3 regions of the Paenibacillus sp. FW507-14B1B genome follow, and region 1 is predicted to be linked to each of the others. Evidence: riboswitches for the same ligand, from Rfam matches in the RefSeq annotation. Region 1 holds a riboswitch; each other region holds the start of a gene.
The links. Region 1 has a riboswitch for cyclic di-AMP ahead of AC3WJJ_RS19805 (hypothetical protein). Riboswitches for the same ligand answer to the same signal wherever they lie in the genome.

Region 1 (3,108 bases):
GTACTGCAAGATATTTTGAACAAGCCGCAGTTCGGGCTACTTATACTCCTTGGTAAAAACCGCTCAGCATAGGCACAGTCAAAACGAAAGATTTCCATATACCGTATCGTTGTCTCTTGTAATGTAGGTTCCGTTAACGCTGGCAAAGGTTCGATTATTCTAGCCATGACGCGTGTCTCCTTTTCATCGGTTCGATTACAACTCTATTTGTAGATCATATGGATGAAGTTGGATGAATCATACGTTATGTCCCTTCTAAAGTAAATATCCATAACAGGTCTATATCTTCAAAAAATACACGAAAAGGTCAAATGAAAACGCGTACATCACACCCTGACATCGATTATCTATCTAATTGCACAGTATCTTGCGGCTTTACTTATTTTGAGAGATAAACAGAGAAATATAGAGCATCATGCAGTATAAATGAGATTTCATTTCACTTACCACCCTTTCTGGTTATAAAACAGCTCAAAACATGCTTCTCCCTCGATTTACATTCCAAATCGCCAGACGTATGATACGAAGCATGAATTGAACAATGAATTCACTTGAATCGCTGAATGCCCTTGTCATGCAAGGGATCGGGGGAACCAAATCAAGAGATGTGCAAGGTGGTGTGAGAGCCGCCTGAAGCATCTTTCAGGGGTGAATCCTGCTTCTAAATCCAATGAAATAATGGATTTCAGGTGCAGGTAGGGCGACTCTCACCGCCCGAATCCGTCAGCTAACCTCGTAAGCGTTAGAGCTTAAGCCATTTATGCCTTAATTCGCATAGATCCGCTTGCTTATAGGAGAGGATGATGAAGCTTGTGATCGGGTAATCTCGACCACAGAGGCCTCTAGCCCTCTGTGGTTTCTTTAGATGAACAAATGCTTTTATTCGCTGAGTCCTTGAATGGAAAAGGAACGGGGGAACCAAACGGGAGATATACATTTCTCTCTGGGGTGAATCTCATCGGCAGGATCACTGCCTATGGGTAGGGCGACTCTCACGCCCGAATCCGTCAGCTAACCTCGTAAGCGTTACTTAGAGAGAGGCAACGATTGTCGTGTGCAGGGCACGGTGTATTTCACTGTGCCATCCTAAAGCCACGGGAAGAGTGATCCTCCTTCCCTGTGGCTTTTTTGTTGTCTTCTCTTTCTAACCATTAGGAGGAGAAATCATGGAGGAATGGCAAGAAATGATATTAGTATCCGCACCAACCAAGGCTGGAGAGGAATTTATCCACCAGCTCATCTATCATAAAATCCCATTCGCAGCGATCGCGAATAACCGTGCAGAACGGGATCGTCTTGAGAGTATCGGGACGAAGAACATCGTCTTAATCGATACCACCGATGAACAAACCTGGATCATACCGGATTTTTCCGTGAGCAAAGTGTTTCTGTTCGAAAGCAGCCTGAATTTATGCTGCCGTTACTTGCGAATATGCCGCACATGGACATCAGATCCAATCTATGTCATCACCCATTCAAGCAATCCCAGATTAATTTATAAAGGACTTGGCGCAACCTTTGTGATTCATACCAATAACCATCATGTGTCCTTCTTAGTTTCATCACTCATCAGCTAACCTTGATCCATACTTCATTAAAAATGTTTTTGGAGGGATTTACATGCAGGATTTATACATGGTGCTCATTCTGGGAGGAACCTACACGCTATTCACCCTGTTTCTATCCTGGTGTGGACGCGTAGTCCATGAACCGGAGGCAGATAACGAATGATCATTATTATGTTATTGCTGATTTTTATCTTTTTATATTTGATTTACGCGCTGATTCACCCGGAACAATTCTAGGGGTGCTATCGAAGGAGGAAGCAATCAATCATGGGCATTATACAAATTGCCATCGTTATTCTAGTTCTGGTGCTGCTCGTTAAGCCACTCGGAACCTACGTATATCATGTATTTCGCGAAGAAGCCAGCAGGACGGATAAGTGGTTCTCATGGGTAGAGAAACCGATCTACCGATTAATCGGGCTTAAAGAACGTAAGGGCATGACTTGGAAAGTATATGCCCTTAGCTTTGTAATGACGAACATCGTACTCGTCGCCGTGGGTTATCTTATCCTACGATTGCAAAAGGCGCTTCCTTTCAATCCGAACGGGATTGAACATATGGAGCCAACACTGTCATTTAACACCATCATCAGCTTTATGACGAACACGAATCTACAGCACTATAGTGGTGAATCAGGACTGTCCTACTTCTCTCAGATGGCTGTCATCACGATGATGATGTTCACCTCCGCTGCAACGGGGCTATGTGTGGCGATCGCATTCATTCGGGCGATTACGAGTAAGGGAACGACCATTGGTAACTTCTTCGAGGATTTTGTTAAGGCACATACAAGAATATTTATCCCCTTAGCTTTTGCTGTGGCTCTGTTGCTCGTTGCTCTGCATGTTCCTCAAACCTTAAAACCTACGATTAACGTAACGACGCTTGAGGGTACCGAGCAGCAAATATCGGTGGGTCCCGTGGCGGCATTGGAGTCCATCAAACATCTGGGTACCAACGGCGGTGGATTTTTCGGTGTAAATTCTTCACATCCATTTGAGAATCCGAGTCCGCTGACAAATGTAATCGAAATCTTATCCATGTGGTGCATTGCGGCAGCTCTGCCGTACACGTTCGGCTTGTTCGCGAAGAACCGGAAGCAAGGTTGGGTTATTTTCTCCGTCATGATGGTTCTGTTCACCTTGTTTCTGTCGCTTGCCTATGTCTCGGAATCGAGCGGCAATCCTGCAATGAACCAGCTTGGAATCGATGCCTCACAAGGCAATATGGAAGGTAAAGAGGTCCGTTTTGGTGTTGCACAATCCGCTCTATTCACGACAGTCACCACAGCCGCCACCACCGGGTCCGTCAACAATATGCACGATACGCTGACCCCGCTCGGGAGCATTACACCGCTCTCGCTCATGATGCTGAATTCCGTGTTCGGTGGAAAAGGCGTAGGTCTGATGAACATGATGATGTACGCGATCTTGGCTGTATTCCTTGCGGGGCTCATGGTCGGACGTACACCCGAGTTTCTGGGGCGTAAGATTGAGGCAAGAGAAATGAAGCTGATTGCAATCGCCATTCTTGCTCATC
Region 2 (3,108 bases), on a different contig from region 1:
ATCATCGATCTCTTCAGGATCCAGTCTATTCTCTTCGGCTTCATTCGCAGCGGACATATACTCCATTCCTTCACTTATATGACAACGACAGCGAGCACAAGTCCCTCTTTTACAAAAAGAGTTCCAATCAACTTCATTCCGTTCTGCAAGTTCGAGAATCGTCATACCGACAACCGGAACAACATCCTGCTCGGTGTTCCTTCCTCGTAACAGGACAAGCTTCTCTTCTGTACTTGCTTGTCTAGTAGGAGTGGATGCCTCGGAAGTTTCAAGAACAGATTCTTTCTTCTCCCGACCTTTCCAAAATTTAAACACGCTGTACTTCCCTCCTCAATCAGATAGACTAAACTTATGTAATTAGGGAATTCGGCAGAAGATGCTTATGGAGCAATCTCTTGATTTCAAAAATATCATTCAGTTCTGTAATTTCTCTGCCTGTATATTTCTCATAAATTGCTTTTACAAAATTCGCACCAAAATCATGCATCAGCGTTCCTGCAAATAATCGATCAATAAACTCATTATACTTCATCCCCAGCCCCTTAATAAACTCAAAAATACCTTCGATATCACTTTGCAATAATTCAAATATAATCGGAGGAAACTCATATTCAACCGGTGCAATTGTACTATCAGCGAAATCAATAATATAGAGCTGTCCAATCGTGTTGATCAGTACATTGTCACCTGTTAGATCACCATGCACATGAACATAAGTTTGAATCTTATACTCTCTTAGGTAATCTTTAATTTGCTTGCTTACTTCGGGTGCTGCAATATGCCATCTCTCGTTATGTACTGCTCTATCTATAAGGAATTCACGACTAAACTCTTCATCAGGACGAATATTTAACTTCGATAAATTATGCTGCAGCTCTTTGATGAACTGTTTCTTTTTTTCGAGAGTTAATTGAGTGAAGACATCGCCAGCACTTTCCCCTTCAATATAATCCATAATGAGGTATTTGAATGCATACTTATCTTTTAACGTGCCCGCAGCAACAATGGATGGCGTATGAATCCCTTGCTGGATGGCTCTTTGCATTGCTGTTTGTTCAGCTCTGTAATCTGAGTCTGTATCTAAACCCGATTCTGATGGCGCAAAAATCTTAATGACATATTCCCCTGTTTTGAACACCGCATTAGTTCCTGGCTTCAAATGAGAGATATGCTCTGCTCCAGTCAGTTGTTCTCTTGCAAATATTTCTTCTATTAATAGCCTGAAATCTTCTATGGACTGATAAACAGCTCCCCAGGAATGCCAGTTGTTAATTTCTCTTCGAAATAAGTAAGACATAACGATTAATCCTCCATGTTCATCACTTTGAAATACGATCATATATTTAAAAAGCCCGCGATATTAATCGCGGGCTTTGATTCATTATTAATTAATAGTTCCTACCATCTGCACATAATTCTCTTGACTGATCACTCGACGTGCAGTTACATAACGAGTCTTATAATAAGATTCAGACAATTTACTGATTCTTACACCCTTACTTGTTGATGCATGAGCAAATTGATCATTTCCGACATAAATTCCTGCGTGAGAAACTCCACGACCACTTGTATTAAAGAATACCAAATCTCCCATTCGAAGGTCTTCTTGATCTACATGAGTCCCCGCTTTGGCTTGTGCAGCGGATGTACGAGGCAAATCTAGATCATATTGATTCATTATGTACAGAATAAATCCTGAGCAGTCAAATCCACTTTCCGTTGTTCCACCCCATTTATACGGAGTTCCAACCAACTGTGTTACTTGACTTTGAAGCTTTGGCATATCAGCGTATGCTGTGAAGGCGCCAGAAGAAAAAATAAGTGCAGACCCTAGTAATGATATAATGACTTTCTTCAAAACACTTTCTCCCTTCGGTGCCTACGGAGTTAGCTAAGGGTTCGGCTGAAGGTCTCCTATATTCCCTCTATTGCAAGAATAATTCACCCGGATCGGTTCCCCCGTTTTCAAAAACGAAATTCGGCAAAATTCATTAATATTTTGTAACCCTATCATACTGTAATATATTTTGGCTAGATATGTCAATGATATGAGTGACAAAAATGTAATTTCTTCCTCTACTTATTCCTTCTCTCACTATCATTCCCCTATTTTTTACCTATCCGTAAACGGTTGGACTATACCAGATGTTATTTCAAATTAAGACATCAAAAAGGGGCTGTCCCAAAAGATCTAGGATCTTGCGTGATGGCCTCGTTTGTTGTTGTGAGATGCTCCGCGTACGAAACGTTCCTCCCCTCGCTGTTGCCCCCAAATTTCCGGGAATTATTCTAGCAAGGAAGAAATTCGGGGGCAAAGGCGACCGCTACCGCTGGTCCGGAATCGTTTCGTTCTCTCCGCTGCTTCGTGCATACCATTCAAAGACAGATAACAGAAGGAAACCGCCCTCTAGTAGAATGGAAGTACGACCAACCATGTAAGAAGGATTTGTACATTCAATATACCATTGATCAATTTTATCTGCCAATGGATTTAGAGGACGACATTCCGTCCAATCACCTTGTTCGTGTAGTCAATGAAGCGGTCAATCGCTTAGATGACCGAATCTTCCAGGATGCCTATCAGGTGGAGGACGAAATAGCTAACTCACCAAGATCCTCATTTACGCCTACACCCAGCGACTGTATTCCTCTCGTCAAATCGCCAAGGTACTCGACAGAGAGCGGATATGAGATTCGAAAGCGACACTACCGGGGAGAAAGCTGTGAAGGTTGTCCACTCAAAGAAGCTTGCACCAAAGCTAAAGGGAATCGTGAAATCACGGTAAGCATGGAATACCTTCGGTACAAACAACAAGCTCGTGAGAAACTTAGAAGTGAGAAAGGGTACGCACTGTCGGTTTGAAGGATGATGGAACCGGAAAGTGTATTTGGGCAAATCAAGAACAACCGAGGGTTTAGACGATTTCTGCTTCGAGGCCTGTCGAAAGTCAGCCTTGAGGTCGGATGGCTTTCACTCGCCCATAAACTGTTGAAGAAGGCGGCAATAGACCAAAATAAAGACATGGCGGTGCTGGGATAACCTCCCTGACTCCACCATGTCTTTATTTTTTGCTCCATATTTCACTCATGTGAGCTGCTTCTTTAAAC
Region 3 (3,108 bases), on a different contig from region 1:
ATCGGCCATCGTAATGAAATAGACAAGTGAAGTTGATTTAATCAACTCCACCAGCTGATTACCGAACGAGGGAAGCATTTGGAGGGTAGCTTGAGGCAAGACGATATGCCACAATCTTTGCCAAGGCTTCATATTCAGGGCAATGGCCGCTTCAGTCTGTCCTTTAGGAACGGCAAGCACTGCACTTCGAACAATTTCCGAGCCATACGCCCCAAAATTAAGTCCAATGGCTAGAATTGCTGCTAACATTTTGGGGAGCTCAATACCAATAAACGGAAGTGCAAAGTATAACCAAAATAACTGAACCAATAGCGAAGTCCCGCGAAAGACCTCTACATAAACAGCAGAAAGTGTGCGTAATATCCAGAGCTTAGATAACCGGAGTAAACCCGCTATAAATGACACGATGATTGCTAAAATGGATGAGAAAAAAGCAACCAACACGGTGATTTCCGCTCCTTTCAACAACGAAGGCAGAAAATCAATCCATGAATTCGGCATGTTATTCTCCGCAGAGCATTGCTGCTGTCATATCGCCTGGAAGCTCATCCTCTGTAAATCCGAACTTTTGCAATATTTCGAGCAACTCGCCTGATTCTTTCATTTTTTGAAGCTCCGCATTATATTTCTCCTGAAATTCTGTATCTGCTTGTCGGAATGCTGTCGCACCATAACCACGTACACTTTTACCATCAACACTAGGCTGCTTAAAATCTGCGACACGCTCTATTTTTTTATCATTGGCTGAATCAAGCATCGCTTGTAGTGAAGGGCCGGTCATGGTAATGGCCTGCACTCTATCCGCTTGCAGTGCGCTTATAGCTGAAGCTTGATCTGGTACTTGGATAATACGATCAGCCGGGATACCCGATTTTTCTAAGTATTCAATTTCAACGGCACCCGTCATTACGGCAACTTTTGCATCCCCGTTATTAGCGACGTCCTCATAACTGGCGAGTTGATGGGGGTTCCCTTCCTTCACTGCAAGCGCCTCTCCGATGCTATACTCTGGATTTGCGAATAAAACAGCGGAACAACGGTTCGGATTAACAAACATCCCCGCGGTTATTAGGTCAAAGCGTTCAGCCTGCAAACCCGCAACTAAAGATCCAAATTCAGTTAACTCTCCTCTCATTTCCTCCACACCTAGACGCTCAAGAATAACCCGTGCAATTTCTACAGCTTCGCCAGTCAGCGTCCCATCAGCTTCTTTGTATGCATAAGGTTTCTCATTCGCAAACCCTACGGTGATGTATCCTTTCTTAACAGCTTCATCCAGTGTGCTCCCTTTCTCACCACAAGCCGCTAGGGATATCGTTAATACCAAAGACATAACAAGAACAACAACTTTCTTCAAAACACTTCACTACCTTTCCCTTTTTCTTTAAAATTCTCAAAAATGGCACAGCTAATAATCCTAGTATTTCAATAATTTAACTAGGATTTAAATTTTGAGGATGTCCTGAACCGATAGCTTGGATCAGAAAACTCCATGCCGTAGATTCATCCGTCTTCCTCCTTCCAACCCACTGCATTTTTAATTCTCAAAGATGTGCAATACTTATGCGGAAGTACACATACCAGTCTTTTGGAACAGAAAAAGACCTCCAAACAGGGGATCAAGACATAGCTCCGCCAGCAGGGGGTCAAATTAAAGACAAAGGCCCCTATCGTAAATGAATACAGGGCCTTTGTTATGAAAATTCATTATGTATAAAAGACCCATCCACTGCTGACGAGGTTAGCTGACGGACTCGGGTAAGATGGTACCCTACACATGGATTCATGTGACTCGCCCCTAAAAAACTGGTTCCCCCGCTTTCCAGATATTTCATCTGAAAACTAAGCGTGAGTCCATAATAAAGGCATCGTTTTGAAATGTCAAACGCATACATGCGATTATTTTGGTGATTTCTATGTAAATATGACTGAATTAACGACTTTAAATAGATTGGCTTTTTTTGTCTGTGACTGGAACAGAGTGTTGTCCAATAGCTCATATAAACCGCGTGTTTTTCGCTATATAGCAGGCATTAAACGGGTATGTTTAAAGTATTGAAACAGAGCTGATACAAATGTCGAAAAATGACAAAGGCTAAGTTACACAAGAGCGTGCAACTTAGCCTGTAACTTTTTTTTATTATCCCCAAATAAGTTGTTCAATTGTGACTAAATCCATTCGATATGTCTTGTCTAGACCGTCGGTTCATAATCCGATTGACACGTTCGGAACCAAATAACATAAACAGGATATATATAGCTATAAACGATGGCAAGATTGCGATCGTTGTCAGCGCTGCAATCCATCCAAGCAAGGAAGGTAGAATTGTTGTTCCGGTATAAGCAACCGCCATCTGATAACCCATAAGCTTCTGTGTCTGCACCTTACCAAAACGAGCCGGAGTTTCATGTAGCATACAAGGATAGATAGGTGCGAAGCCTAAGCCAATCAACATAAATCCAATAAGCGAAAATAAGGTTGGAACAGGCAAAATAAGTAGTAATCCTCCAGCCAGAGCAATTAGCAGTCCACTACGAATTAGAACACGGTTACTCACTTTTAAAGTAACAAATCCTGTAATAAAACGCCCCACTGTTATGCCACCATAATACATAGATATCCATTGCGCGGCCACTCCTGCTGGTAAATCCTTTATGTTTACAAGAAAACTGCTCCCCCATAGCCCCACTGTTGCTTCTGCACCGGAATAGAAGAGGAATGTCATTAAAGTTAGCTTAACACCTTTCATTCGCAAGGGTCGTTCAGAAGAGTTAACGTCATGTGGATGATCTGAAATCCCTATTTCATCAACAGCTTTCTGACCCTGAACTTTCTCCATGCGTTTCCATAAAGGTAGTGTAATAAACAGTAGTACCACCAAAGCCAACTGAATTAGTGCGACCGTTAAATACCCACTACGCCATAAGTTATCTTCACGAATAAATCCTGCCATAATGATAGGTCCTAAAGTTGCCCCTACGCCCCAGAAGCAATGTAACCAACTCATGTGATGCGCTTTGTAATGAACAGCGACATAGTTATTCAGTGCTGCATCAACAGATCCTGCTCCAAGTCCAAGCGGCAATGCAAGCACCATTAACCATATA

Region 2: linked by a shared signal. The riboswitch ahead of AC3WJJ_RS08715 (C40 family peptidase) and the one ahead of AC3WJJ_RS19805 (hypothetical protein) in region 1 are both predicted to bind cyclic di-AMP.
Region 3: linked by a shared signal. The riboswitch ahead of ehuB (ectoine/hydroxyectoine ABC transporter substrate-binding protein EhuB) and the one ahead of AC3WJJ_RS19805 (hypothetical protein) in region 1 are both predicted to bind cyclic di-AMP.

What each region holds. Positions count from the first base shown of each region.
Region 1 is NZ_JBYSWS010000004.1:233,545-236,652, reverse strand. Features, by position in the region: gene AC3WJJ_RS19810 (hypothetical protein) at 1-167, opposite strand, end outside; cyclic di-AMP (ydaO/yuaA leader) riboswitch at 548-757, shown strand; cyclic di-AMP (ydaO/yuaA leader) riboswitch at 875-1,041, shown strand; gene AC3WJJ_RS19805 (hypothetical protein) at 1,167-1,577, shown strand; gene AC3WJJ_RS19800 (potassium-transporting ATPase subunit F) at 1,728-1,805, shown strand; gene kdpA (potassium-transporting ATPase subunit KdpA) at 1,836-3,108, shown strand, end outside.
Region 2 is NZ_JBYSWS010000002.1:135,548-138,655, forward strand. Features, by position in the region: gene AC3WJJ_RS08705 (2Fe-2S iron-sulfur cluster-binding protein) at 1-315, opposite strand, end outside; gene AC3WJJ_RS08710 (phosphotransferase family protein) at 350-1,297, opposite strand; gene AC3WJJ_RS08715 (C40 family peptidase) at 1,385-1,858, opposite strand; cyclic di-AMP (ydaO/yuaA leader) riboswitch at 1,862-1,994, opposite strand; partial or broken gene AC3WJJ_RS08720 (transposase) at 2,678-3,040, shown strand.
Region 3 is NZ_JBYSWS010000001.1:163,768-166,875, reverse strand. Features, by position in the region: gene ehuC (ectoine/hydroxyectoine ABC transporter permease subunit EhuC) at 1-501, opposite strand, end outside; gene ehuB (ectoine/hydroxyectoine ABC transporter substrate-binding protein EhuB) at 503-1,333, opposite strand; cyclic di-AMP (ydaO/yuaA leader) riboswitch at 1,716-1,859, opposite strand; gene AC3WJJ_RS00695 (MFS transporter) at 2,160-3,108, opposite strand, start outside.